Regions from separate parts of the Lysinibacillus sp. FSL R5-0849 genome, predicted to be linked through region 2. Evidence: riboswitches for the same ligand, from Rfam matches in the RefSeq annotation. Region 2 holds a riboswitch; the other holds the start of a gene.
The links. Region 2 has a riboswitch for cyclic di-AMP ahead of MKY80_RS01345 (APC family permease). Riboswitches for the same ligand answer to the same signal wherever they lie in the genome.
Positions count from the first base shown of each region.

Region 1 (15,168 bases), 1.8 Mb from region 2:
AGAAAGATGAAGCATTTCTTCTTTTAGTGCATGAATCTTCACCAGATCCGCAGTAACAGTAATATGATAATCTGCATAAGCAAACGAACATGTCGTTGCATCTGCATGAATAAAACGATAAGGTCCAATGATTTTTAATGATTCAAATTCGGACAATTCAAGTAGTGGCGTTAATTGAAATAATTTTTTCATAAAAAAAATGCCTCCTTCTTCGGCAATATATGCATCGAAAAAGGAGGACATGCTAGTTATTTTCTTTTTGCTTTTGGAGGACCTAATATTTCAGCCATTACCACAGCCTGCATGAGAGCCGTTTTAGATTGTGGAACTTGAAAAGGAGAATGAGTCCCAGTTGCTTTCACTTCTTCCTTCCCAGCTGCTAATCGTCCTTTTCGCTCTCGAGTAGACGAGCGGTGTGGCACATCAGCTGGAATGACAGGTGGCGCAACATAGCTTGGTACTTCCTTCTTCACTTGTTCCTCAACATTTTTTTTAGTGTCTTGAACCTTTTCATTTTCTGGAATCCAATCCCCAATAAATTCTCGAGCAAAATCTTCAAAACTTTGCGGTTTTTGATGACGTTGCGGAGTTTCTTCCAAAACAGGTGACTCTACACGTGTATCCTTATTATTAAAAGGAGGCATCGGTTTTTGTGGTTTCTTATTTTTTGATTTTCCGAAAATAGAGCTGACTATGGCAATTATTGCAAAAATAATTAATTGTTCCATATGTTAGTTCCGCTCCTTTCCGTTATTAAACATTTGGTTCGTTTGTTTCAGGTTTATCGTTGCTTACTTTTGAAATGGAATCACGCATAGCCGTATCAGCTTGAATGTTACGATAGTTCATGTAATCCATAATACCAAGATTACCTGAGCGTAATGCTTCCGCCATCGCTTGAGGTACTTCTGCTTCAGCTTCTACAACTTTCGCTTTCATCTCTTGAACACGGGCAATCATTTCTTGCTCATTCGCTACAGCCATTGCACGACGCTCTTCGGCCTTCGCTTGGGCAATGTTTTTATCTGCTTGCGCTTGTTCAATTTGTAATTCTGCACCAATGTTTTTACCGATATCTACATCAGCAATATCAATGGATAAGATTTCAAAGGCTGTTCCTGAATCCAAACCTTTTGATAAAACTGTTTGTGAAATCATATCCGGATTTTCTAATACTTCTGTATGGCTAGTTGCCGAACCAATTGTAGAAACAATCCCTTCCCCTACACGGGCAATAACAGTTTCTTCACCAGCACCACCGACTAAACGCTCGATGTTGGCACGTACCGTAATACGGGCTTTAGCCTTTACCTCAATCCCGTTCATCGCTACACCTGAAATAAATGGTGTTTCAATAACTTTTGGGTTTACAGACATTTGAACTGCCTCTAATACATCTCGCCCAGCTAAATCAATCGCGGCACAGCGCTCAAATGATAATTCAATATTCGCGCGGTGAGCAGCAATTAATGCATTGACAACTCGGTCTACATTACCACCAGCTAAATAGTGACTTTCAAGCTGGTTAATCGTAACAGGTAAACCTGCTTTATGTGCTTTAATCAACGGATTTACGATTCGAGACGGAATTACACGACGTAAACGCATCCCAATTAATGTGAAAATGCTAACACGGACGCCTGCAGCCAGTGCAGAAATCCATAGTGCTACTGGTACAAAGGTAAAGAATACCGCTAGTACAATGAATAAAATAACCAGTCCAGCGATAGGACCAATTAATGCTAAATCAAAACCCATTTTCTATTCCTCCATCTCTTTTTCTGTTTGTCTCACGACAATGCGTGAGCCTTCAACTTTAATAATTTCTACATGTTTATTTGCATCGACATAGCCGCCCTCTGATACAACATCAATGCGTTCACTGCCAAGAACCATTGTACCCGATGGACGTAAAGGAGTAAGTGTAGTCCCTACTTTTCCTAACAATTCTGTGCGATTGACGTTGGATACATAGCCCTCTTCTGTCGTAGTTGCATCCATTAACACCAGCCTGTTTAAGACATGCAGTTTTTTCCCGAAAAATTTCATCAGAATCACCATTCCTATAATCGCTATTACAAGCGCAATGAGAATTGCTATTATCATTTGCATAATATTTGCACCTGCCAGTAATAAACTTAGTATTATGAGAACACCACCTAAAATACCGACAATTCCACCAGGAACAAAAAACTCTGCAACTACAAGTGCTAAACCAATAATTAATAACAATAAGGATTCATAGCCAGCAAAGCCTGCAACCATATGTCCAAAGAAAAATAAACCAAGTGCTGATAATCCCATTATACCTGGAACTCCAAATCCTGGCGAATAGAGTTCCATTACAAGACCTAGACTTGCAATGGATAATAAAATTGGAACAATAATTGGATTTGTAATAAAACGAGCCAATTTCTCAGAGAATGTTGGTTCGATTGGAACGACATCACTTTCTTGTAAGTCTATTTTCTCTAAAAGTTCCTGAAAATTTTTCACGGTACCCTCTGAGTATTGGACCTTAAATGCCTCCGATGCTGAAAGCGTTAATAGATTTTTTCCTTCCGCACGGTATTCCGGCAATTCATAACTCGAATCAGCCATTGCTAAAGCATACTTAGGATCTCGACCTGATGTCTCCGCTGCTGCCGACATTTGAGCAAGCCATGCACTATTGGCTTTCAAATCGGCCGCATTACCTGCTGAATCGATAACAGCTGCTGCACCGATTGTTCCATTGGGTACCATGTAGATTTCATCCGCATGTAAGGCTAAAAAAGCACCTGCTGAATGGGCATCCTTATTAATAAAAGCAATCGTCCGTATATCCGTTGCATCCATAAGCATGGCGATATCACTTGCTGCATTTACAAATCCGCCAGGCGTATGTATATCTAAGATAATCGCTTTCGCATTGTTTTCTTTAGCCTCATTAAAAGCTCGTTGTAAAAATGCGTGAAGCCCTCGCTCCACTTCATTATGAATAGGAACGTGGTAGACCTTACTGCTTGCAAAAGCCGAAGTTAATGGAAACGCTAACAAAAAAGTCATCCATATCACTAGTAAGTAACTAAGGATTCTCCGTTTTCGCACCTTTTTCCCTCCCTTCTAACATGCTTCTCCTCTGTATATACGGTCGAACATGTAAAAAGTTTCACAAATCTAAAAAATTATTTCAGCGATATGTACATGTTGCTTATACTACGTAGTATTACACAAAAAAGCCGAATGAATCTACATGATATCCATCCGGCTTTTTCATATGTACGTAAAACGAGCAATGTAAAATACCTGAAATTAATTACAGCTGTAATTAATTCCAGGTATATCTTTGTCTGCTCAGTGAATCATACGATTGCGTGTTATGAACGTAGGGATTTTTAATGGGAAATTAAATTACCACTTACGTTTACGTGCAGCTTCTGATTTCTTTTTACGTTTAACGCTAGGTTTTTCGTAGAACTCGCGCTTTCTAACTTCTTGAATTGTACCACTTTTTGATACAGTACGTTTGAAGCGGCGAAGAGCATCTTCAAGCGATTCGTTTTTGCGAACGACAGTTTTTGACATCTCTCTTTCCCTCCCTCCGAACACACGTCAATACACAATTAGGCAAATAACCTTCTGTTGTGTACTAAAAAATTATATCGTATTGTCTAATAATGGTCAATAGAAAGTGTGCGAAAATATCAAGTGAATTTTTGGTTTTATTTCTAATTGGAATTAGATGATCAAATTTTGCTCACAATAAAAAAAAAATTGCATTTTTCTATTAATATAGGGGTTTACAGAAAATAGAATATGGGCGTAGAATAATCACATTCAATTTAATAATGGCCAAATCTCAAACATTGAAAACGGAGGACCCAATATATTGGGGTTAATTCTGAAATACAGAAAGGATGAGAAACTCTTTCGCCATCCTACCCGTCAGCTAACTTCGTCGGCTAAAGCGAAGGAGGTCCTATTCGACCACCATTATTAGCATGTTTTCTACTATCCTTTACATGCTTTTTTAGTTGGTCTTTTTTTATGCATTTTTAAAATCAAGTTATTTTACATCTATAGAGGAGAACAAGATGAACACTTTTAGAAACACATTAAATCCTCCCAAAATTCTTGTACTTGGCTTTGCACTTATTATTATCATCGGGACTTTTCTTTTAACGATACCTCTTTCTACAGAAGATGGAAAGGGACTTTCGTTTTTAGATGCATTGTTCACCGCTACATCAGCAACTTGTGTAACGGGATTAATTGTTGTCGATACAGGTGATACATTTTCAGTTTTCGGAGAAGTAGTCATTTTATTCTTAATCCAAATTGGTGGTTTAGGATTCATGACATTTGCAACCTTGTTATTTTTACTACTTGGGAAAAAAATATCTTTAAAAGAAAGACTTTTGCTTAAGGAAGCATTTAATAATATATCCATTGCCGGCCTTGTAAAATTAGTAAAGAGAATACTGCTCTTTACAGCATTGATTGAAATGATTGGTGGTCTTATTTTATCTATTCGTTTTTCTTTTGATATGCCAATAGGAAAAGCTGTTTATTTTGGTTTTTTCCATGCAATTTCTAATTTCAATAACGCAGGCTTTGATTTAATGGGCGGATTTAACGGAATGACAGCTTATGTAGATGACCCATTCGTCGTTTTAACAATTTGCGCTCTCATTACACTTGGAGGCTTGGGATTTATTGTCATGAATGAACTATATGAATATCGATTTACTAAAAGACTATCCGTCCATACGAAAATTGTATTAGCGTTTACAATTTTTTTAACGGTTAGCGCTACAATTTTGATATTTGTGTTTGAATTTGGAAATGATAAAACACTCGGTCCATTAACTGAATGGGGCAAAGTATTAGGTTCTTTTTACCAAGCTGTTACACCAAGAACAGCAGGTTCCAATACACTTGCTATTGGTGACTTAACACATTCCACATTATTTTTAATAATTCTCTTAATGTTTATTGGAGCTGGATCTGGTTCCACTGCAGGTGGAATAAAAATAACAACTTTCGCAGTATTAGTTGCTACAATGTGGTCACAAATCAGGGGGAAAGAAGATGTTGTTTTATTTAAACGTAGAATTGTCACTGAGACTATCTTAAAGGCTTTGACTGTCACAATGTGTGGCGTACTTATCGTTGTTGTTGTGACAATCATTCTTAGCATTACTGAACAACGTCATAGTTTCATGATGTATTTATTTGAAGCAACCTCTGCATTTGGTACTGTCGGTCTTTCGATGGGGTTGACACCTGAGTTATCCCCTACTGGTAGAATTCTCATTATTTTAACGATGTTTGCCGGAAGACTAGGTCCATTAACCATTGCTTTCGCTATTACAAAACGACGAAAAACAGAAGCCTTTCGACATCCTAAAGGTAATATTATGATTGGATAACAAAATTAGAGGAGAGTGCTATAGCTATGGCTATTAAACAATATGCAGTTATTGGCCTAGGAAGGTTCGGCACAAGTGTTGCCCGCAGATTACATGAAGCTGGACAAGAAATTTTAGGAATTGATATTAATGAAGAAAGAGTGGAGGATGCAGAGCCCTATGTTACCCACGCTGTAGTAGCTGATACAACTGAAGAAAAAGCTTTAACCTCTATTGGTATAGGAAATTTTGATTGCGTTATAGTGGCTATAGGTAACGATATGCAGTCAAGTATTTTAACAGTATCTTTATTAAAAGAACTAGGGATAAAAAAAGTTATTGCTAAGGCCCTCGGTAAAAGACATGGTCAAGTTTTAGATAAAGTAGGTGCTGATTGGATTATTTATCCTGAGCGAGATATGGGAGAGCGCGTGGCAAATCAGCTATTGTCTCCGAATATGCTGAATTATATCGAATTGTCTAAGGAATATAGTATAGAAGAAATTATGATCCCTTCAAAAATGGCTGGGCAAAATCTGCGAGATTTAGATTTGCGTGCGAAATATAACGTAAGTGTTATTGCCATTGTTCGAGAAGGAGAAATCATTATTTCCCCCTCCCCTGAGCAAAATATGGAACAGGAAGATATTTTAGTGATGATTGGCCATCGAAAAGATCTCGCTTATTTTTCAAACATACAATAACAACAAAAAGGCTGTTTCAAGACCCCTTGATACAGCCAGCCACTTTTTCTTAGAAGATTTTCTGTTGATCTCTATCATCTTTTAAAATTTCTACCGCCTCTCTAAAACGTTGGGAATGGACAATTTCACGTTCACGTAAAAACTTCAAACTGTCATTTAAATCGGTATCATCAGATAAATCAATAATCCATTGATAGGTGGCACGTGCCTTTTCCTCTGCGGCAATATCTTCATATAAATCTGCTATTGGGTCCCCTTTTGCCTGAATATAAGTTGCTGTAAATGGCACACCAGAGGCATTTTGATAAAATAAAGCTCTGTCATGATTTACATAATGATCTCCTAATCCCGCTTCTTTTAGCATTTCTGGCGTAGCATCCTTTGTCAGCTTGTAAATCATCGTAGCAATCATTTCTAAATGTGAAAATTCCTCAGTCGCTATATCCGTTAATAAACCAACCACTTTGTCAGGAATCGTATAACGTTGATTCATATAACGAAGTGCTGCTGCTAATTCCCCATCAGCACCCCCATATTGCTCAATTAAAAATTTTGCAAGCATAGGATTACAAGTACTAACCTTTACCGGGTATTGAAGTTTTTTTTCATAATACCACAAGAATAAATTCCTCCTAATTATATGTTATACTTGCCACGGCCATGGGGTATCAACCCAATTAAAAGGATAATCTGAATAACTTCTTCCAAAATTCATTAATGGACCAAATTTTTGTTCAAAGTTGACTTTGAGTTTCATACTTTTTTCAGTGTTTTCATTAAATTGTTGAATGGCTGCATAATCATGTGGATGTGTGTCTAAATAGAGATTTAACTCAACGATGACGAAATCAATTGCCTGAATTTCTTCAAGTAGGGTATAAAATTCAGGCGGCATCTTTTTAGTCATGCTTCATCCCTCCTTTTAGTTGGAAATGGATAGGGACTAAATAATTGTGGCCATAGTGTTCCTGCCATAAGTGCCTCTCTTGGAGTTTGGAATTGGGGAAGTCCAGGTGGCTGAAAACCCATATATAATTGTGGTGGTGTAGCATAATATTTTACTTCGATGGGTTTGCAGGGATCAAAGGGACTAATATAAGGCTTCCAATACTTATATTGTGTAAACATGACATCCTCCTTTCTGTATTCAAAATCGTCAGTGGAGTATATGTGATCGTTGAAGGTATTATTCTATATGAAAAAAAGCCACTAGCTTCTTACTGAGCTAGTAGCTTATATATACTGAAAGAAATAATTAATAATTAATAATTAGAATCTGCGATTAATCCGTTCATGATGGCTACGCCAGAGCTTGCACCAATACGAGTTGCTCCTGCTTCCACCATGCTTTTCATATCCTCTAAGCTACGAACACCACCTGAAGCTTTAACACCAAGATCAGGACCTACTGTTTTACGCATTAGGGCAATATCTACTGCAGTTGCGCCACCAGTTGAAAAGCCAGTAGATGTTTTAACATAATCAGCACCAGCTGCCACAGCAAGCTCACATGCTTTTACTTTTTCTTCATCTGTTAATAAACATGATTCAATGATGACTTTTACAAGTGCACTACCTTTAGCTGCTTCCACAACTGCAGCAATGTCAGCTTGTACAAGATCATAATTTTTATCTTTTAATGCACCAATATTAATGACCATATCTACCTCATTTGCACCGTTCGCAATTGCATCTTTTACTTCAAAAGCTTTCACAGCTGGAGTATTGGCTCCAAGAGGGAATCCAATAACCGTACAAACCAACACGTCTGAACCTTGTAATAATTCGCTACTTTGTTTTACCCAAGTAGGATTTACACATACAGAGGCAAAATTAAATTGCTTCGCTTCTGCACATAGTTTTTCAATTTGTTCCTTTGTTGCCTCAGCCTTTAATAATGTATGATCGATCATACGCGCAAAATTTTGTTCCATTTTTTAACGCTCCTTCTTTAATCAAGATGTACGTACCTCTTCGAATCATACCATTTTTTCACGTTGCCGTCTAATTTCTTTCTATTTAAATGATTACTGGTGTTGTTCTTGTGAAATTAGCTTTTGTTCATAGATACATGAAGTTCTATTCAAGCAATGGTATCCTTGAACTGCTTTCATTTCCGTATAGTTTACCCACTAGTAAAACAATTAGTCCCCTAAAAAAGAGGACAAAAACATTCACAAAAAAATCTTTAAAGTATTGATTTTAAAAGGATTATGTTATCATAAATCACGTATCTAAAATAAGTACACTACAAAATAATTTAAATGTGAAGAAACACAAGGTAATGTGAAGTTGAAAGGATGATATAAATTATGAGTAACGAGCGATCAAAAATCGTGAGTTTCCATACTCTAGGTTGTAAAGTAAACCACTACGAAACAGAAGCCATTTGGCAACTATTTAAAGATGAAGGCTATGATCGCACTGAATTTGATCAACAAGCGGACGTTTATGTCATTAATACATGTACAGTTACTAATACTGGAGATAAGAAATCACGTCAGGTGATTCGTCGAGCAATTCGTCAAAATCCAGATGCAGTAATATGTGTAACAGGTTGCTACGCACAAACCTCGCCAGCAGAAATTATGGCGATTCCTGGGGTCGATATTGTTGTTGGTACGCAGGACCGCACAAAATTACTTGGTTATATTGACCAATATCGTGCTGAGCGTCAGCCAATTAATGCTGTACGTAACATTATGAAAAATCGCGTGTATGAGGAATTAGATGTACCAGCATTTACAGACCGCACACGTGCTTCCTTAAAAATACAGGAGGGCTGTAATAACTTCTGTACGTTTTGTATTATTCCGTGGGCACGCGGCTTAATGCGTTCTCGTGATCCACAAGAAGTATTACATCAAGCACAGCAATTAGTAGATGCAGGCTATCTTGAAATAGTTTTGACAGGTATTCACACGGGTGGTTATGGTCAAGATTTAAAGGATTATAACCTTGCCCAATTATTACGTGATTTAGAAGCCAATGTAAAAGGATTAAAGCGTCTCCGTATTTCGTCTATTGAGGCTAGCCAATTGACTGATGAAGTAATTGACGTATTACGTGAATCTAAAATTGTCGTGAATCACTTACACATTCCAATTCAATCTGGATCAGATACGGTGTTAAAACGTATGCGTCGTAAATATACAATGGAATTTTTCGGCGAACGTTTAACGAAATTACATGAAGCCTTACCTGATTTAGCTGTTACATCTGATGTAATTGTCGGTTTCCCTGGTGAGACAGAAGAAGAATTTATGGACACATACAACTTTATTCGCGATCATAAATTCTCTGAACTACATGTTTTCCCGTTCTCTCCACGTACAGGAACTCCTGCTGCACGTATGGAAGATCAAATTGATGAAGACATAAAAAATGAGCGTGTACACCGACTCATCTCCTTAAATGATCAACTTGCTAAAGAGTATGCTTCTCGCTTTGAAGATCAAGTGCTAGAAGTTATTCCTGAAGAATTTGTACATGATGGCAGTGAAGAGGAAGGCCTTTTAACGGGTTATACAGATAATTACTTAAAAGTAGTGTTTGAGGGTCCTGAAAGTCTCATCGGACAGCTTGTAAAGGTGAAAATTACACAAGCAGGCTACCCACATTCACAAGGACAATTTGTACGTGTTTTAGAGACAGTTAAATAATAAATAATAAATGGGTTGCCTGGTAATAAAGGCAACCCATTTTATTGGTTCATTTGAATTTTTAAGGTAGCTAGCAATTATTAAGGGCTAGTAGGAGGCGTGAGCCCAAAAAGAACTGGTGTTATGACACTACTTCCAACGCCTAATCTGATTTGTTGAACTTGCAATACTTTCACAGTTAATTCTAATACGATTTTTTCACGTAAAGTACTGAACGTACCTTCTGGCGCTGCCATAATCGGTGAAAAATCAAGTTCAAAGAAGTTCGCTGCTACTAATTCACCAAATGGTTGTTCATTGTATTTCACAAGATTTTGGAAGAAAGCCTTATCAAGACGAGCATCCATTTGAGTCGCTTCATTAAGGAAGTTCGCTTCCGCAAACTCGGAAATTCCTAAGATAGGTGTTGAACCTCCAATTGTTTGTGGGAAAGTAAGATCTGTAAACCCAGAAAATGGAACATCAGCAATTCTATCACGAAGTGCCCCACTACATGCTGATGAAGCATATTCGATATTTTTGCGAATATGTCCTGCTACAAATAATTTAGCTCTAGTTACTCTAAAGAAGTCAGTACCATCAATACGTGCAAAGCTAACTGGTACTAGTTTTACTTGATTTAAGAATACGTTTTTTTTCACTCGTTTGATTTCAGTTGCTGCTGGAGTAAGTGTAATATCTGACTCTACAACGATTTGCAATGTTGGTTCTGCCAGTACAACGGGAACTTTTATAGTTGGTGCCGTAACCGGTGTAGTGATTACTGGTGTAAATTCATTCGTTAATGGTATTTGTTCTGTTGATGCTACAGGACAAGGTAAATTTGGATTTTCAAATTGTTCACTCAAAAAAATTTCCTCTTTTCATTTTTAGTTTTAGAGAGCTCTCCTATCGCTAGAATATGTAGTAATCCAAACTATATATAGACGTATATATTAGAAAAGGAACTTTTATGCTGAGTGAAAAAACTTCTATTATTGCCCAAGGCGTGGACTGTCATATAGAACTCGGATTTTTTGTACTTGTAACATATGGATAATTAATTCTAATACTATATTCTGACATAATCGATTGGCATGAGTTATTGACTCATTTTGTGTATCCAATGATGTATATTCAATATTCTGCTGTATATAGCCTTCTATCAATAACTTTCCCTTTATTGCTGTACATGTTCCATTCCCTAATGATTGGGATAAACGAATAGGTATAAATCTACAGTTGGTAATCATTACCTTATTCGAGATTTCTTTCATCCCTACAATCCCTTTTTCAAATGCCATAATCTCTTCAAGACATAGTTCAATTTTATATTCCCCAACTACAACAGGTGCTCGAATATGTATTAAATTAGGTGCGTAAGTGCTGGCTTCCCCTTTTTCGATTGATGGTGAGTAATGTACGGGAGTGACCACTGATTGAAAAAGATGAGGCTTCATTTTATTTTTATCATCCGTATCAGTTTTCATGATTGAAATCAATTGATTAATGTCTGAGCGAACTAAACGACATTCAGGATGGTCAGGATAATCTGCTGTCGTATGGAAAAGCTTTGTTTCAAATTGTGGAGTTAGATGATCGTTTTTATCCAGAAATTCGAATGTAGTATTTTGAACATGTTCACCATAAATAGGAGCATGAAGAAAATTATTAATCTCTACATACGTAGAAAACGGGCATTTTTTAGTGATAGAGTATATCTCTCCATACAACGATTTTGGAATGGGATTGTTTTTCTCCGTATCCGCAGTATCCTCAAAGTGCCTTTTATTTTCTACTGTAGATTCAGCATCTGAGTGAGTTGCTAAATCATGTTCTTCCACACGGGATTCATCATAATCAGATGGGAATTCTTCAACGTCCTCCCTATTCGTTTCTGTAGGTACGAGTACATGTTTTGTTAAAATCGATTCCTCTATAGCACCAGTTTCAATATTTGGCGAAGGTGCGATTTCTCCCTCCATATTCGTCTCTGCTGAAATAGGTAGGTCTTCATTGGCATCCGATCGCTCTGTTAAAGCTATTTTCTCTTCAAGGTTATGAACACTATGTAGGAAATATTCGATTTCTCCTTCAGCTAATACTAAGTCTTGATCGGACGCTACATGGTCCTCCAAAGGATTCTTATCGTTACCTAGTGGAGGTTCAAAGGTTGTTTCTGTTGGACTAGGTATGTCCTGATGGATAGCTATAGAATCCGTTGTAGGTGATTCATCTTCTATTTCACTAAGTCGAGGATTGCTTTCCTCTCCATCTCCTGGAGATTCGTTATCTTTTGTCTGATACGCCCAATCCAAATATTTATTTTGCTTAGAGGATACTTCTCTCATCTCTCTAAAGTTAATCCATGGAGTATTCATTCGTTCACTCCCAAACAATATTAGGTACATTTATATCCATTCGTTTTTAATGGTAAGATTGCCATACTAATTACAATTTATAGTATGCTTGATTTCTCTATTTGTCACAGAAGTCTCTGCTTGAGACGTTTTGCATGGTCCATACGTTTTTGGATGTAAAAAGGCAGTTAATAGTCCGAATAAAACCCGAACTGTCAACTGCCCACTAAAATGATGAATTTTGATCAGTGCCTTGTTATGACTTTACTCAATATTTGAGATTAACAAAATTCAGAGGGAGGAGTAGGATTACCTGGTGGTGAAACTGGTGGTGTAAGTCCTGGAAGAACAGGAGTTACTACGCTACTTCCAGCTCCCAAACGAATTTGTTGAACTTGCAGTACTTTTACAGTTAATTCTAATACGATTTTTTCACGTAATGTGCTAAATGTACATTCTGGGGCTGCCATTATTGGTGAAAAATCAAGTTCAAAGAAGTTCGCTGCTACTAATTCACCAAATGGTTGTTCATTGTATTTCACAAGATTTTGGAAGAAAGCCTTATCAAGACGAGCATCCATTTGAGTCGCTTCATTAAGGAAGTTCGCTTCCGCAAACTCGGAAATTCCTAAGATTGGTGTAGAGCCCCCAATTGTTTGTGGGAAAGTAAGATCTGTAAACCCAGAAAATGGAACGTCAGCAATTCTGTCACGAAGTGCCCCACTACATGCTGATGAAGCATATTCGATATTTTTACGAATATGGCCTGCTACAAATAATTTAGCTCTTGTTACTCTGAAATAGTCTGTGCCAGCAATTCGTGCAAAGTTAACTGGTACCAGTTTCACTTGATTGAGAAAGACATGTTTTTTCACTCGTTTGATCTCAGTTGCTGCCGGAGTTAGTGTAATATCTGACTCTACAACGATTTGTAAAGTTGGCTCTGCCAATACTACTGGAATTTTAATAGTTGGCGCTGTTACGGGTGTAGCTATTAGTTGCGTAAAATCATTCGTTAATGGGATTTGTTCAGTTGATGTTACTGGACAAGGTTGAATCTGACTATCAAATTGTTCACTCAAAAAAATTACCTCTTTTCAATTTATAGTTTTAGTGAGCTCTCCTATCGCTAGAATATGTAGCAATAAAAACTATGTATGGACATTGAACTTGTTCTCTTCCATATTTTATTTGGAACTTTTGAGCCTGAATTATAAATCTGACTGACTCCTTTTCAAAAAGGAACTCAAAAAAACCACCTAAATTAGGTGGCTTTCCTATTACTCATCATTAACATGGCATTTATTCAAATTCATATGAGATGGCAGACAACGCATACAGTGGTGCTGTTTCTGCACGTAAAATTCTTGGTCCCAACGACATGGTTTGAGCACCTGCTTGTAACAAGGCCTCTGACTCTTTACGGGAAATGCCACCCTCTGGACCAAAAATAATAAGCATTGATGTTAATTTTTGATCTTGCACAAGTCTAAGCTTGTCCGCAAATCGTGTGCGTTTCTCAGCTTTTGCATCCTCTTCGTCTGCGATAAAAACAGCATCAAATTGGTCTATTTCATGTAACAATTGTTTAAATGTAACAGGTTCATACACTGCTGGAATATGTGTACGATGGGCTTGTTCCGCCGCCTCTTTTGCAATTTTTTGCAATCTTTCTTGCTTTTTAGCCCCTTTCTTCTTGTCCCATTTCACAATCGAGCGTTCCGCTTCAAATGGCTGTAAGGCAAACATACCAAGCTCTGTCGCTTTTTGTGTAATCAGCTCTAGCTTATCGCCCTTTGGTAAGCCACAAGCTACTGTTATTTGAATAGGTAGCTCTGATGAAGGGATAGTTTCACCAGTAGCGTCAACCACTACCTCATCACCTTCAAATCCTGTAATCGTACAAATATGAGCAATATTTTGTGCAACAACAACGATCTGATCGCCTTGTTTCATGCGCATCACTCGCTCAATATGCCGTGCATCTTCTCCACTTATCCGTGCATTCTCTATGGCTGTTTCAATAAAATATCGTTGCATATGCTTCACAATCCTTTCTAGCAAGAAATGAAAGCGCCAAATCGCCAGCACATGGCTTACGATTTGGCGCTTCCTCCATCAAGTTATAGTGGTCGACGGGCAATAATCGCTACCCAATCTTCCATTAATAATACTTCTTCAATTATAAAGCCTGAAGCTTCCAGAGCTACTTTAACATCATCGCGTTTGGCACCGATAATGCCTGAAGTGACATATAATCCACCTGGTTTCACAATTGTAAATGCATCGTCAGTGAAGGACATAATGATTTCTGCCAAAATATTTGCGACAACCACATCTGCGGGTTCTTTAACCGTATCTAATAGGTTACCGTGGAAAACAGCTACTTTGTCCTCTACTTTATTTAAGGCAACATTTTCTTGTGCAGAGCGAACTGCGACCTCATCTAGATCAAGAGCATGCACATTTTTAGCCCCAAGTAGTGCCGCTCCGATAGACAATACGCCTGACCCTGTTCCAATATCAACAACCGTATCGCCTTCTTTGATGACCTTTTCAAGACCTTGTAGACACATCACTGTAGTTGGATGTGTTCCAGTACCAAATGCCATACCTGGATCTAATTCAATAATTAATTCATCTGTTGAGACAGGCGTATATTGCTCCCATGTTGGGACAATGGTAAAGCGTTCAGAAATTTTGACAGGATGGTAGTATTGCTTCCATGCAGTTGCCCAATCTTCCTCATTAACCTCAACAATGGATACTACATTTTCACCAATATCAATGTTAAAGTTCGTTAGATTTGTAATGGCTGCTTTAATTTCCTCGACTGTTTCATTTAAAAAACTAGACTCCGATAAATAAGCTTTTACAATGACGCCATCCTTCGGGAAATCCTCTTCATTTAGCGCATAAATTTCACCAAATTGATCTTCACGTGGCTTCGCAAACTCTGCAGAATCTTCAATAACAACACCACTTGCTCCTGCTTCATGCAAAATATTCGAAATTGCTTCTACCGCTTCATTTTTTGTATGAATGGATAATTCTGACCACTTCACGTAGC
Region 1 covers NZ_CP152004.1:3,130,077-3,145,244, forward strand. The annotation lists gene MKY80_RS15345 (hypothetical protein) at 1-192, opposite strand, end outside; gene MKY80_RS15350 (hypothetical protein) at 249-728, opposite strand; gene floA (flotillin-like protein FloA) at 754-1,758, opposite strand; gene MKY80_RS15360 (NfeD family protein) at 1,762-3,090, opposite strand; gene rpsU (30S ribosomal protein S21) at 3,394-3,567, opposite strand; cyclic di-AMP (ydaO/yuaA leader) riboswitch at 3,823-3,961, shown strand; gene MKY80_RS15370 (TrkH family potassium uptake protein) at 4,077-5,414, shown strand; gene MKY80_RS15375 (TrkA family potassium uptake protein) at 5,441-6,097, shown strand; gene MKY80_RS15380 (manganese catalase family protein) at 6,147-6,716, opposite strand; gene MKY80_RS15385 (spore coat protein CotJB) at 6,741-7,004, opposite strand; gene MKY80_RS15390 (spore coat associated protein CotJA) at 7,001-7,225, opposite strand; gene deoC (deoxyribose-phosphate aldolase) at 7,360-8,031, opposite strand; gene mtaB (tRNA (N(6)-L-threonylcarbamoyladenosine(37)-C(2))-methylthiotransferase MtaB) at 8,410-9,759, shown strand; gene MKY80_RS15405 (CsxC family protein) at 9,840-10,607, opposite strand; gene MKY80_RS15410 (BC_2427 family protein) at 10,734-12,119, opposite strand; gene MKY80_RS15415 (CsxC family protein) at 12,380-13,180, opposite strand; gene MKY80_RS15420 (16S rRNA (uracil(1498)-N(3))-methyltransferase) at 13,401-14,138, opposite strand; gene prmA (50S ribosomal protein L11 methyltransferase) at 14,222-15,163, opposite strand.
Region 1: another riboswitch for cyclic di-AMP. It lies ahead of MKY80_RS15370 (TrkH family potassium uptake protein); the one in region 2 lies ahead of MKY80_RS01345 (APC family permease).

Region 2 (15,168 bases):
TACTTACCACTTTATTAATGCTAGTAATTTTAGTGGCAACTAATAGTGGAATTTACTTTTTGTACGAGAAATTTGCCTATAATACGGAATATAGTCAACTTCATACACGAGCGAATGATTTAAGCTCAACATTAAGTCAGTTAAATGCACAAACCAACCTACAGCAAGTATTAAGAGCATATATGCCAGCTGGTGGTGCTATCTATGTTTATGATGGAGAAAATTTGAAGACGAAGGTTCAGGCCACTCTAGACATGCCAGATGTTACTTCCATTACCTATACAATGCCTACTATTTGGATTGATGGGACAATTGTGGACATCACCTTACAGCAATCAATGGAGGAAGTAGAAAGTACACTGGATTTATTAAAGGCTATTTTGATCGTTGTGTCCATTATTGCCACCATTCCAATCTTTTTAGCGAGCTTGGCACTCGGTCGCCTAATTTTGTTACCACTAGAACGCTTAAATGCGACAATGCGCAAAAGTGCATTGACGGGGAAATATGAAAAAATGGACATCCCAGCTAAAGGTGGGGATGAATTAGCAAAAATTAATCGAACGTTCAATATGATGATGGTGAAGCTTGAACAGCACTATCAAAAGCAACAGGAATTCGTTTCAAATGCTTCTCACGAATTAAAGACGCCCATTACTGTCATCGAAAGCTATGCAAAGTTGCTCTTACGAAGAGGCCTTGACAATCGTGAAGTAGCGCAGGAATCGCTGCAGGCTATTGCAAATGAATCTTCTCGTATGCATGAAATGGTATTGCAATTATTAGAGCTAGCCAAAAATAATGAGCATATGGATATTCATATTGAACAGCTAGAGCTGGCTCCCTTCCTTAATAAAGTGGCTGCGCAAATGCAGCAGGCATACCATCGGAATTTTATAGTCGATGCAGAAGCACCACAATTTATGGACAGTGATGAAAAAATTTTGAAGCAATTACTCTTTATTTTGCTTGATAATGCTAGGAAATATAGTGAGGATGATGTTCATATTTCCACAGCTGAAACTACTACGCATGTACGAATGACGATTCAGGATTTTGGCGTCGGTATTCCTGCAGAGCATGTTCCACATTTGTTTGAGCGTTTTTACCGTGTCACAGAGGATCGTAATCGTAAAACAGGCGGTTCTGGCTTAGGGCTTGCGATTGCACATGAACTTGCGGGACAATTGGGCATCACCATAGATGTGGAAAGTACAGTTGGAGAAGGTTCAAGTTTTACCTTGTGTATACCAAAGGAGGGGCAGCAATGAAAAAGTGGGCTTTAATACTTATTGTGATTGTCCTTCTTTGTAGCGGAGTGCTTTGGTTTATTCAAAATCGCTATTTTCAAAAGGAGCCTCTCAGTGAAGAGGAGGCCATACGCCATATCGAAGCTATTTATAAAGGTCAAGTTTCAGAAGTAAAAAAGCGTGGAAATTCATTTGAAATTCAATTTACACGTGAGAATTTGAAATATACAGCCATGCTTGATGCTACAACACAGCAGGTTTCTGATCTAACGTTACAAAAAGGGCAAAGTAAATTATTGTTAACGGAAAATCAAATAAGAAAAATGGTGAAAGAAAAATATGGTGAGGTAGAAAACGTCATGCTCACGGAAACTATTTATACCGCACGTGTTGAAAAGGAACATAAGCAAAAAGATATAACGGTAGATGGCTATTCGGGTGAAGTGTTATCTGAAAAAGATGTAGAACCACTAAATCAGCCTGAAAAACCCCATATTATTACCGAACAGCAAGCCGTTGATATAGCGCTGCAACAATTAACTGGGAAAGTGGATTCTGTAGATTTTGAAGATACGGCGGAGGGCGGTTATTATTTAGTTGAAATTGAAACAGAGCATGAAGAAGCCACGTTCCAAATTCATGCTGTATCTGGAAGGGTCCTTTCTGTTTCATGGGACGATTAAACGAGTTTTCTCATGAAATTCTAATGTTCCTCTTATAGTTCTATCATCTTTGCTTGGTAAGCTAAAAGCAGATAAAACAAAGGAGAGATGAACATGAAAAAAATAATTATGATTCCCGCATTAGTGGTGACTCTTGGTGTTGGAGCGGCAATTGGTTCAACAACTTTATTATCAGGAAGTGCACAAGAAAAAAAGATTCTATCCATGCAAGAAATCGAAAAGAAAGCATTAGCAGTAGTGGATGGGACAGTAGCAGATATTGAACTAGATCAAAATCGCTACCGCTCTGTTTATGAGGTAGAGGTGCATGCTGATAAAGAAGAGTATGATTTAAAATTCGATGCCTATACTGGAAAATTACTTAAGCAGAAGAAAGAGCGTCAAGATGACGATGATAATGAATGGGTTAACGCTAATACTGCTACTAACCTTATAAGTAAAGAAAAGGCTATTGAAGCGGCTCTAACAAAAGCAAAGGGTACAGTCACAAAAATTAAATTAGATGATGGTATTTATGAAATCGAGTTAAAAAATGGGCAATATGAATATGATGTTGATGTTGATTCGATTACAGGAGAAATTGTTGATTTTGAACAAGATATGGAAGACTAATAATAGTTGTTGCCTTAAAAGTAGAGCATACTTTTAAGGTTTTTTTGTTGTAAAATGCCTTTAAATTAGGTATTCGCGGATAAATTAATTTCTACCATGGATATTAACAATGTATTTCAAAAAGTCTATGTATTTCACTTGTAAAAAATAAAAATTTTCTTCTTTACTTTTTTAATCGCCAGGCGTAATATGACATCATTATTAAAGTTTCAAATTTCTAAATCGCTGAAGCAAACTAGACGCGGGGGACCCATTTTAGACGGAGTGCATAAGCAATCCTTGGGGTGAATCTCTTCTTTTGAAGGGTAGGGCTACTCAGGCCCGAATCCGACAGCTAACCTCGTAAGCGTTAAGAGCAGATAAGTTGGAGCTTGGCAGACAGATGAGCGTCTACAAGTCTTATTTAGTGATGACTTGTAGGCGTTTTTTGATCTCATTTAGGAAGGCGAAACACAATCTAAGAAACTAGAAGGTGTTTATTGATGAAATCCTCATTTAAACGTTATGTAATCGGCAAACCATTAAGATCCGATGCGTTAGGGGAGCAAAAACTTAGTAAAACAAAGGCATTGGCCATATTATCGTCCGATGCTTTGTCTTCCGTAGCTTATGGACCGGAACAAATTTTAATTGTCCTGATGACTGTGGGAACATTAGCATTTTGGTATTCTTTACCGATTGCGGCAGGGGTTGTTGTCCTATTGGTGGCACTGACTTTATCATATCGTCAGGTTATATTCGCCTATCCACACGGGGGCGGCGCTTATGTAGTATCTAGGGAAAATTTAGGTGTGAACGCGGGTCTTGTAGCAGGTGGCTCATTGCTCGTTGATTATATTTTAACGGTAGCGGTAAGTGTATCAGCAGGGACAGATGCTATTACATCGGCATTTCCAAGTCTGCATCCATACAATGTGCCAATTGCTATTATCTTTGTGATTTTTTTAACGGTCTTGAACTTACGTGGTGTAACAGAGTCCGCCTCGGTTTTGGCATACCCTGTCTACCTGTTTGTAGTCGTTATGTTAGTGTTGATTGGGATGGGGCTCTATAATGTTGCAACAGGTCAGGTGCCAGCAGAGCTGCATCCAAAGATAGGTACACCCGTCGCAGGGATTAGTTTATTTATATTATTAAAGGCATTTGCGTCAGGGAGCTCAGCCTTAACAGGGGTAGAAGCTATATCGAATGCGATCCCTAATTTTAGAAATCCAGCTCCTAATAATGCTGCTAAAACATTGTTAGCAATGGGCGGAATCTTAGCGGTTTTATTTATCGGTATTGTTAGTTTAGCTTATTTTTACGGAATTGCGCCAACTTCGGAAGCGACAGTCGTTTCCCAACTAGCAGAAGCAAGTGTTGGTCGAAATTTCTTTTATTATATAGTACAGGGTACAACAGCGATGATTTTGGTACTTGCAGCAAATACAGGCTATTCAGCATTTCCTCTACTTGCTGTCAATTTATCAAAAGACGGTTTTATTCCAAGAATATTTCAAATGCGTGGGGATCGCCTAGGGTATTCTAATGGCATTATGATGCTAGGACTAGCAGCCATTGTTTTAATCATCTTATTTGATGGGGCAACAGAGCATTTGATTCCACTCTATGCTGTTGGGGTATTTATTCCGTTTACATTAGCACAAACGGGAATGATGCGAAAATGGTGGCGCGAAAAACCTACTGGCTGGATGACAAAATTTACGATTAACACAATTGGTGCAGCCATTTCGTTTATTGTAGCGATGATGTTTTTTGTAACGAAGTTGCCTCAGGTATGGCCAGTGTTTGTATTTTTACCAATTATCATTTTTGTATTTCATCGGATCAAGCTTCATTATCAAGCCGTTGGGGAACAGCTGAGATTGAGTAAAGAGGAAGTCGCTACTATTGAAGGAAATGTATTCATCGTACCAGTAGCTGGTATAACGAAGGTGGTTGAAAATTCCCTTCATTATGCGAAATCACTAAAGGTTGATAAAATTATTGCCTTTTATGTGGCTTTCGATCAAGCGGATGCAAAAGCCTTCGAAGAAAAATGGCAGGCTTGGCAACCAGATATTCGACTAGTAACCTATTATTCAGCATATCGTAGCATCACACAGCCATTGATCAAATTTATAGATAAAGTGGACCATCAATGTGCGAAAACAGGTCATAAAGTAACGGTTGTCATCCCTCAATTTTTACCTAAAAAAGGCTGGCATCATATGCTTCACAATCAATCTAGCTTATTAATACGTACAACATTGTTATTTCACAGAAATGTCGTGATTATGACAGTACCCTTTCATTTATCAAAATAATGCTAGCATGCTAGAAAATTGTCTGTTATAATCAGTACGTTGATTGAAAACACGAACGTTTACAATTAAAAAGTCGCAGAATACCATTAAATTCCGAAAAATTAAACATTTTTCAGTAGGAGAAATAGGCTTCTACCGAATAAAGTGTTAAATTGGGTATTCTGATAGATTCATACAATTTTACTCATATAATAGCGAGGATATGGCTTGCAAGTTTCTACCGATTTACCGTAAATAAATCGACTATGGGTAGCAATGCTTTTAGAGAACTTCTTTCATGATGTTTTCTATTCCTTTCGACGTTTTAACGCTGAATGCTTTGCTCCACTCGTAGCTGAATGGGACCAAGGTGTTCAGCTTTTTTTATTAATATTTAAGAAAGAAGGATATGACAGAAATGAAGTTATTACACGACAAAATTATGCAAGAGGGTAAAGTTCTATCATCTTCAGTATTAAAAGTAGATTCATTTTTAAACCATCAAATTGACCCATTGTTAATGAAGGAAATTGGTCATGAATTCGCAAACCGATTTGCTGACCAAGTAATTACAAAGATTTTAACAATAGAATCTTCAGGCATCGCTCCTTCTGTCATGTTAGGGCTAGAAATCGGTGCACCGGTAGTGTTCGCTCGTAAACGTAAATCATTAACACTTTCAGATAACCTTTACACATCAAAAGTACATTCATTTACTAAAAATGAAACAAATGATATCTCTGTATCACGTAATTTTTTAAGTGAAGACGACAATATTTTAATTGTTGACGATTTCTTAGCAAACGGAGAAGCTGTAAAGGGTTTACTTGATATTGCAGCTCAAGCAGGTGCTAATGTTGTAGGAGTTGGCATTGTTATTGAAAAAGGCTTCCAAGATGGGGGAAAATTATTACGTGAGCAAGGTGTTCGCGTGGAATCATTAGCGATTGTAGATTCTCTTGAAGATGGCAAAGTGACATTTGCTACGGAGGCTCGCGCGTAATGAATACCTTTAAATCAACGACGCTAGCAATTCAACATTTACTTGCGATGTATGCTGGAGCCATCCTAGTGCCACTTATTATTGGAGGGGCAATTGGCTTTAATTCAACACAAATGACGTATTTAGTGGCGATTGATATTATGATGTGCGGGATCGCAACACTTTTACAAGTTTACTCAGGTAAATTTATTGGTATTGGCTTACCTGTAGTACTTGGTTGTACATTTACAGCGGTAAGTCCAATTATTGCTATAGGTACAAACCCAGAGCAAGGTATCACAGATATTTATGGTTCCATTATTGCATCTGGTTTGATTGTCGTGATTATTGCGGGCTTCTTCGGGAAGCTAGTGAAATTTTTCCCACCAGTAGTAACAGGATCTGTCGTTTCTATTATCGGTATTTCTTTACTGCCAGTAGCTTTAAATAATATGGCAGGTGGACAAGGGGCAGAGGATTTTGCATCCGGCTCAAATATTGCATTAGCATTTATTACACTAGTCATTATTTTAATCGTCTATCGTTTTTCTACAGGCTTCATCCGTGCTATTTCCATTCTAGTTGGGTTAGTAGCTGGTACAATTTTAGGGGCATTCATGGGCAAGGTTAATTTCGACCCAGTAGCAGAAGCGGATGTATTCCATATGGTACAACCATTCTACTTTGGAATGCCAACATTTGATGTAACGGCTATTATTACAATGACGCTTGTAGCAATGGTATCTTTAGTTGAATCATCTGGTGTTTATTTTGCACTAAGTGATATATGTAATAAAAAATTAGATTCAAAAGATTTGGCTCGTGGTTATCGCTCAGAAGGTCTTGCATCTGTAATCGGTGGAATTTTCAATGCCTTTCCGTACACTACATTCTCACAAAACGTGGGTCTAACGCGTATGTCAGGTGTTAAGGACCGTAAAGTCATTTACATCACAGGTGGTTTACTAGTAGCACTTGGCTTCCTACCGAAAATCGCAGCATTAACAACGATTATTCCAACGTCTGTACTAGGTGCAGCAATGCTTGCGATGTTCGGTATGGTAATCACACAGGGTATGGGTATGCTTGTACCAGTAATGAACGAATCAGCAGAAAATGCGATGATTGCTGCGATTGCGGTAAGTTTAGGGGTCGGTGTATCAGTCGTTCCTGGCATTTTTGATGCACTACCAGAAAAAGTGTCAATTTTAACATCTAACGGTATCGTTTGTGGTTCAGTCACAGCAATTATCCTTAATATTTTATTCAACATGATTGGGCCGAAGCATAAAAAAGACCCGATGCATGGAGAAGCATAAAGAGATCATTCAATAGCATGTATCAGAATTCAAACATATAAAGAACAATGTCACCTACTTTTATCTATTGATTTAGATTGGAGGAGGTGGCATTTTTTTATGCGAAAAAAGGGCAGAAAATGTTCGAAGAAAAACATTAGGTAGTAATAAGCAAGTTTCTTGTTTATTATGTGTCTGATCAATGTATGATTAGAAACTTGGTAAAAATACTTCTTTGACCAATTAAGAGGGAAATGGTTGAAAGGAGAAGAATAGTATAAATCATAAGAGGTGAAAACATATGGATAATCTGCTACAACATTTCCGAAGTGTTGGCGTACATTACCTAAAAAGTGATAGTGTAATGCTGCTAGAGATTTTAGAGGATAGACTTGATTTTGCCGCTGAGATAGATGTGTTAATAAATGAGCTTTTAGATAACTTACAGAGTGGTTTAGAAAAAGTTAGGTTTGAATGTCCGAAAGTTCTTTTAGATAGCTTGAATTGTACAAGAACTAAAATGGAAATTGTTGATAAAAGAATAGCATTTAAGAGATCTTTACTGACACCATTAACTATTTCAGAACTAGATTATGAAATATGGTCATGCTCTGAGAAAAAGTCTATCTTTTTTTTATCTGAAATGATGAGTACAAGTGTTATAGATGCAGAGAAATTTCTGACGGAAATGAGGACGGAACTCCCATCGCAAGTCAACAATATGTATACAGTATATATTGTTAACAGTGAACCTGTTGGTGTAGTTTTCCCTCATATAGAACCAAATACAAATAATGAAGGTCGTATGCTTTGGATTGGTATTCATCCTAATTTTATGGGGACAGGATTAGGTAAGGACTTACATTTAATAGGCCTATATAGATTGAAAAATGAATTTAAAGCTATGTCTTATTTAGGGATGACCCGAGTTGACAATATTCCAATGAGAAATATAATGCTTTCAAACGGATGCATTCAAAGTAATTCTGTAATTTCTTTACAATATTCTATTTAAGGATTGGCTATTTTCATTTATCAATGAGGCTTTTTAGTGAGGAATTCTTAATGAAGTAACGAATGTTTGTTGAGATGATATAAAAGCTATCACATTTACATAAAAGGTAAAAATTTCTAAAAACGTTCGGCTGTAGAACGTTTTTTAATATGTCCCTTTATCAAGAGATCCGCAAGAAAAAATATGATTGTCTTGCATAAAAGCTTTTTACTATTCAACTGGTATGGGTATGTTAACGAAAGAAGGTATTCACATTTAAAACTAGAATTTAAATTCATAACTAATTGGTAGGAGGGAGATCTTTATGAAAGTAAAGGGATTGGGAGGAGTCTTTTGGAGGACTGAAAATCTAGAAGAAATTAAACAGTGGTATAGCAAAGTTCTAAACATGGAAATTGAAAGTTGGAATGGTACCATGATTACACCACAGTCAGGCAATGAAACGATCTTTTCCTTCTTCTCTGAGCATGACAGCTATTTTCCAACAGATCAGCAAGTGATGCTAAACTTTCAAGTGGAAAATCTAGAAGACAGTATCAAACATCTTGAAAAAATAGGTGTGCCCCTTGCAATGGACAAGACAATTCATGAGTTTGGAAAATTTATTTGGATTGAAGATCCAGAAGGAAGACGTATCGAGCTTTGGGAAAAATAAATCAAAGGAATTAATTTGAAAATGACCGCAATATGTTAACTTCGTTTAAATAGTGGGGAAATAGCTTGTTGTTTTCCTTTAAAGTCGTTGGAATAATCGAACGGCTTTTTTTAGTACACAGCTTGTTTTAGGCGTGAATGTTTAGAATTGAGTGGCGAGGGAATTTATAAATAAGGTATTTTTAATAGAATGTAATTCTCTATTTCAACATACACTTATATAACTACTCTTAGAAAGGTCTAGTATAAATGCAAAGTATCGTTTTGATTTTAATACTTCAATTAGTATATGTACCCTTTTTAACTTTACGTACAATATTTTTGGTGAAAAATATTACTTTCCTTGCTGCCATATTCGGTATGCTAGAGATGCTCGTGTATGTATTTGGCCTTTCGCTTGTTTTTAGCGGGAAACAAAGTATGTTAGCTATGGTCGTTTATGCAATTGGTTTTGGCTTAGGTATTTTTTTAGGAGCCAAAATTGAACGGAAGCTGGCGATTGGCTATGTTTATGCAACCATTAATACTCAAAATAAAAATGAAGAGCTTGTGAGGTTTCTCCGTAATGAGGGATTTGCTGTTACGATTTATGTTGGTGAGGGGCGAGATAGTAATCGCTATAAATATGAAATTTTAACAAAGAGAAATCGAGAGGCAGAACTCTTTCAAATAGTAGAGCAATTTGAACCGAATGCATTTATAATTTCCTACGAGCCAAAGTCATTTAAAGGCGGTTTTTTACTAGCTCGTATGAAGGCTAGGCAAAAATAATAGGACCTTAGCTACTAGCTGAGGTCCTTTTCGTTGCTATTTAAACTTTGCATCCATCCAGTTTTTAAAGAGGTGATAATCTGAGTAGACTGTATCTTTGTAGTTCATAGACTGTAAAATTACTTGTTCAACAAATACATGTCGATCTTTCCCAATCGTTTTTAGTATCTCATCCTCACTATGATAGGTGAAAACAGGAGAATAATCGATATCCGCTCGTGCATGTATTTTAGCGGCAATTTGTCCCATAATCGAGGTTGTTGTATAGTAATCGTCGACATTTTTATAGTTTTTAGGCTTTACTTTCTTTTTATAAGGGGAACGCTCTCGAATGTAAAATTCCTGCTCATTCATGGTGATATAGTGTAAATGAGGGTCCTCTAAATGGTGCATAGCTTTTTGTGTCCCAACTACTCTCGCACCTTGATGCTCATAATGCTTCCAAAATTCATGATTGTAAGGAAGGAAATAGGCAGGGATCGCTGTACGGACCTCTTTCATTTCTAATACTAAATCGTCTACTCCCGATGCATCTTTTTTGTCTTCCACTAAAATATAGTAACGTTTTAATCCGATTGAAGCAGTACCTGAGCCATGCTTGTAAGCAATGTCCTTAATCTTGTAAGCAGGAAGTGCACTCGAAATTGCATTATATTCCTCGGCAGTAACGGGCTTAATTTCATCATTGCTAATAAATAGGCGTTGCCCGTCTTCATCGACATAGGAAATATCCTGTAAAAACTGGGAGCGTTGACGTTTCTCTAGCTTTTTCAATAATTTTTTGGCGGGTCCTTTTGTGTTGTCTTTCGTAAATACGAGCGTTAGAGGATCATCCTGTTTACGCTGAAATCGTTTAAGCTGATCTATATAGCTATTGAGCAGATGTTGAATGGCCGTTTCCTGAGCAGCCTTATGTATGCCTTGTTCTTCTAAATAAAGCGCAATACTTACACTCATACGAACAATATCATATAAATAAGAACCAACATAACCCTCATCAAAATCATTGACATCAAAGACAATCGTGCCGTCTTCATTTTGAAAGGCACCGAAGTTATCCATATGCATGTCTCCTTGAATCCAAGTCGGTTTGAGAGTAGGCGTATGGAAAATGGAGGAAGTTTTTGTCATGTCAAAATAAAATAGATAAGCACTTCCTCGGAAAAAGCGGAATGGACTTTCAAGCATTTTCTGATACTTCTCCAAACGCTGTGCCTCAGTTAACTTCATTCGTTGAGCATCAAACTCCTCAAAGATGGTATTTAATAGCTCCCTTCTTAAAAAAACTCTTGTATGTTTCACCTGTTCCAATAATGCATGCTTCATCTAAAAACCCCCTTTAGGTTACATGTATATACGAAAAATAAAGGAATAGGTTTCGAAGAAATTTATCAAAAGGGCTCGATAAAAATGGCTTAGGATCTAGGGTTATTTCGTAACATGTTCAATCACCTATTTTCATACTATAAGACATGCTCAGTTACGGAGGGGGGTTATATGTATTTTTTGACGAAAAGCCTTGTCATTATAGTAGGGAGTATTTCTTTGTCGTTAGGAATTAACTTATTCTTAACGCCCTATGAAATATTAGATGGGGGAGTAGTAGGATTAGCGCTGATTTTACATTATTTATATAAGTTAAAGATTGGTCTAATGATTATTATCATTAGTATCCCTATTTTTATTATTGCCTGGTTTAAATATAGAGCTTATTTTTACAATAGTATTCATGGCTTAATTACCTCTTCCTTGACTATAGACTTGTTAAAGCCAGTCAGAAATCTCGTTCATATAGATGCTCTTTACAGTGCTATACTTGGGGGGATTCTCGTAGGCTTTGGAATCGGCTTAATGCTTCGTTTTCAGACAAGCACAGGAGGGACAGACCTCATTGCGCAATTTATTAGTGATAAAACAAGTATTAATGTAGGGATATTAATATTTTTCATTGATTCTATCGTTATTGTTGTGGGCGGCTTCCTGTTATCCTCCACTACTTTTTTATTGTCTATTATTACGGTTCTAGTAGTAGGCATAACGACGAGCATCATTACGAGTCGTGCTTCATAACATTCGTTTACTCCTGAGCGTGTCGCATAAAAAAATAGCTCCAGTAAGAGACTGAAACTATTTTGGCGTTTGATTGTCGAGTGTTTTCATAAGCTTCTTTTTAGGATGTGCTGGTTTGACCTCTGCAATGAGTATGGCGAGTAATATAAGAACAGCTCCTACAACCATACGGCTCGTTAAAATTTCGTGCAGGAAGATAACCGATAAGATCATGCCGAAAAAAGATTCCGTTGATAGAATAATCGCAGCCTTTGTAGCAGTTGTATATTGATTCGCCACATTTTGAAAAAGGTAAGCAATCGTTGTTGAAAAAATTCCTAAGTAAATAATCGAATAAATAGCTTCTTTTTCTAGTGACGTAGGGATTTCTCCTTGGCTAATGACCACAAGAATACCTATAAAGGAAGCGGTAAGAAATTGAATGATAGTTAGTGCAATGGCATCTTCCTTTTGAACAAAAAGATTTGTACAAAATATATCAAAGGCAAAAGCAACGGCACAAGCTAACGAAAGGGCATCACCAATATTCATCGTCAATGAACCTTGTAACGATAAAAAGCCAATTCCAATAATGGCTATTAAGGACCCAATAATTTCATACCCATCAATACGACGCTTATAAACCGCATAGGCGATTAACGGAACAATAACGACATTAACTGCGGTTAAAAAGGCATTTTTCGATGGTGTTGTATATTGAAGTCCAACCGTTTGAAGAGCAAATGCTATATACAATATGGTACCTAATAAAGCACCTTTCCATATGACCGATTTTGACGCTTTTTTTAATCGGGAACCAAATAAAACAGTTAATATAATTGAAGCTAATAAAAATCTACCAGCCATAACTTGATAAGCCGTTAAATATTCTAAGGCAATGGCTGTTATAACAAACCCACTGCCCCAAACAATGGCTGTAACGAGTAGCATGCCATCCGCTATGTAAGTTTTCATGAAATTCTTCCTCCTAACTTCAATTAGGATAGCATAAGAGAGAAGAAAATAATTTGATTTTATTTCTAAATATTCAGGCGTTTTTTTGTACTTATTCCAAAGCGATTATTCATCACTCAATTTGCTATGTAATAAGTACAATTTAACGGCTGCAGCTAGACGCTCATAAAATACATAGTCATTATCTATAGGTACTACTAACTGACGGATTTTTGCCATACGATAGCGGACGGTATTGGGATGACAATAATGGTCAACAGCTACTTCTTTAATGTTTCCTTTTTTTGTAATATAGGTTTTGGCCGTTTCCAATAAATCTGGATCTGCCTTATCATCGAGTAAAGGCGCTAAAAAGGAAGTAACATAATCCATCGCAAATGTAGGATTTTTACGATACAGCTCTATTAATAAACGATCTGATGCAAGGGACTTATAATGGCAGCTTAGTACCTTATCAATTTCAGCAAAAACACTAGCAAAAAAGGCTTCTCGTAAAGCAGTAGAGATGCCTGTTTGTGTGTCGTACCAATTGCTATAGCCAAAGGTGAATGCTTCGGTAGGGATAGCACTTAATGTTAGCCATTCATGTATAAACCTCTCAGCCTGAAACTGCTGAGATGGGTGAGTGATAATTATAAAATGACTTTGCTTATAGGAACAAAGTAAACCAGATTTTAATAAAGGCTCCATTGATAAAAAGTTCTGTTGCCAATCACTTTGAGATAAACCCCTTCCCCGTAGATTAGCGACAAATACATACTTGTCAAAGGGTCTATCAATTTGCTGTAATATCGACTTCAGCTGCTCCTCTGCAAGATCCTCCTCCATTAATCTTCGTACAATTGTTTCTAAAAAGAACGAGTAATCCTGTGTTTTAGCATAAGCCATCGTTTCTAAAATGATTTTTTCAAAAAACTCATCTCCACCAAATCGAAGGATAGGAAAATTACGTTCTTCCGCATAAGTTAAAACCTCTTTAGGTAAATCTTTATAAATAACAGGCTTATAGGCTAAGGCACTTGCTCCAAGCTCGATCAAGCTTTTGACGGCATTTAATAAATACTCAGGCTTTTGCTTTGCAAATAATAAGCTACTTAACACAACACTGTTAGGAGTGAATATTGTATCTCGCACATGATGTATATCTGGGGAGAATTCAAAGTCGAGTATTTCTACGTTGTGAACAGCTTTATGCAAACCGCTGTGACCAGCAATAACGGTAAATTCTTTTGTAATGGGTAATTGTAAAAAGTTCTCTACATTCATGAATGGATCATTGCCTTTCTTGTAGTAAGCTATTATCTTCTATTATAAAAGTACGTCTTAATAAAAAACCATTAGTTTGAAAAGATTATACATACAATAAAAAAATCTGCTCCTGGTGAGCAGATTTTTCAACGTTATTTATCGATTAAATAGTAGAAAAAATATTAGGCTTTCTATTTCTTAATGGGTTTGTTTGTTCGATAGCATACCCAACATTTAAAATTCGACCTTCTTTAAAGGCAGGACCAATAATTTGAAGACCTATTGGTAAATTTCCTTTAAAGCCGCAAGGAACGGAAAGGGCAGGTAAGCCTGTTAAATTACTTGGACCTGTAAAACGAATAATATTATCAATTAAATCTACTTTTTTGCCATTTAGCTCAGCGAAATCATCACCAATGGTATTTGCCACCACAGGTAGAGTAGGGGTAATAAGCACATCTACTTGATTAAAAATTTCGTTAAACTCCTGCTTAATTTGACGACGTACTTGCTGTGCCTGTAAGTAATCAACTGCAGAAGGCAGTTCCCCTAGCTCAAATAATAACCGGATATCGTCTCCGAAATCTTGAGGTCTCTTTTGTAAATCAGAATGGTGTATAGCTGCTGCCTCTGAAAGGGATGTTACAAGCTCTGCCCATTCTGCATATTGTAAGGATGGAATTCGCACTACTTCCACTTTAGCACCTTGATCTACTAAACTTTGAATGCTCGCTCGAACAGCCTTTTCTATGTCAGCATCTACGTCTTTAAAGAAGTAGTCCTCATTAATGCCGATGACTAAATCCTTACTATTACCTGAAAGTTGCTGCACGTAATTGTCAGTAGGTACATCTATGCAAGTAGGGTCTCGATGATCAAAACCAGAAATGACTTCCAGCAAGCCTGCTGCATCCTTTACTGTCTTTGTCATTGGGCCGATATGGTCTAAGCTCCAAGCAAGTGGGTAACAGCCATATTTACTTACACGACCATGCGTAGGCTTTAAGCCAACGATACCACAGGCAGAAGAAGGGATTCGAATCGAGCCTGCTGTATCCGTTCCTAGTGAGGCGACACTTGCGCCTGCCGCAACAGCGGCACCAGAGCCACCACTAGAACCACCTGGAATCTTATCTAAATCCCAAGGGTTGCGAACGGGTCCGTAATGAGGGTTATTATTAGTAATTCCCCAAGCATATTCATGCATGCTTAATTTTCCAGTGAAAATAACACCAGCGTCACGAAGTTTCTCTACTACTGTTGCATCATAATCTGAAACGAAGTCCTTATGAATTTTGGAGGACATCGTTGTAATTTTATCTTTAAAATATAAGTTATCCTTTAGG
Region 2 covers NZ_CP152004.1:274,017-289,184, forward strand. The annotation lists gene MKY80_RS01330 (HAMP domain-containing sensor histidine kinase) at 1-1,271, shown strand, start outside; gene MKY80_RS01335 (PepSY domain-containing protein) at 1,268-1,933, shown strand; gene MKY80_RS01340 (PepSY domain-containing protein) at 2,027-2,545, shown strand; cyclic di-AMP (ydaO/yuaA leader) riboswitch at 2,759-2,908, shown strand; gene MKY80_RS01345 (APC family permease) at 3,028-4,851, shown strand; purine riboswitch at 5,016-5,117, shown strand; gene MKY80_RS01350 (xanthine phosphoribosyltransferase) at 5,249-5,833, shown strand; gene MKY80_RS01355 (nucleobase:cation symporter-2 family protein) at 5,833-7,131, shown strand; gene MKY80_RS01360 (GNAT family N-acetyltransferase) at 7,412-8,125, shown strand; gene MKY80_RS01365 (VOC family protein) at 8,430-8,780, shown strand; gene MKY80_RS01370 (DUF2179 domain-containing protein) at 9,029-9,550, shown strand; gene MKY80_RS01375 (DUF2252 family protein) at 9,587-10,876, opposite strand; gene MKY80_RS01380 (YitT family protein) at 11,048-11,620, shown strand; gene MKY80_RS01385 (DMT family transporter) at 11,678-12,574, opposite strand; gene MKY80_RS01390 (PucR family transcriptional regulator) at 12,680-13,840, opposite strand; gene MKY80_RS01395 (amidase) at 13,986-15,168, opposite strand, start outside.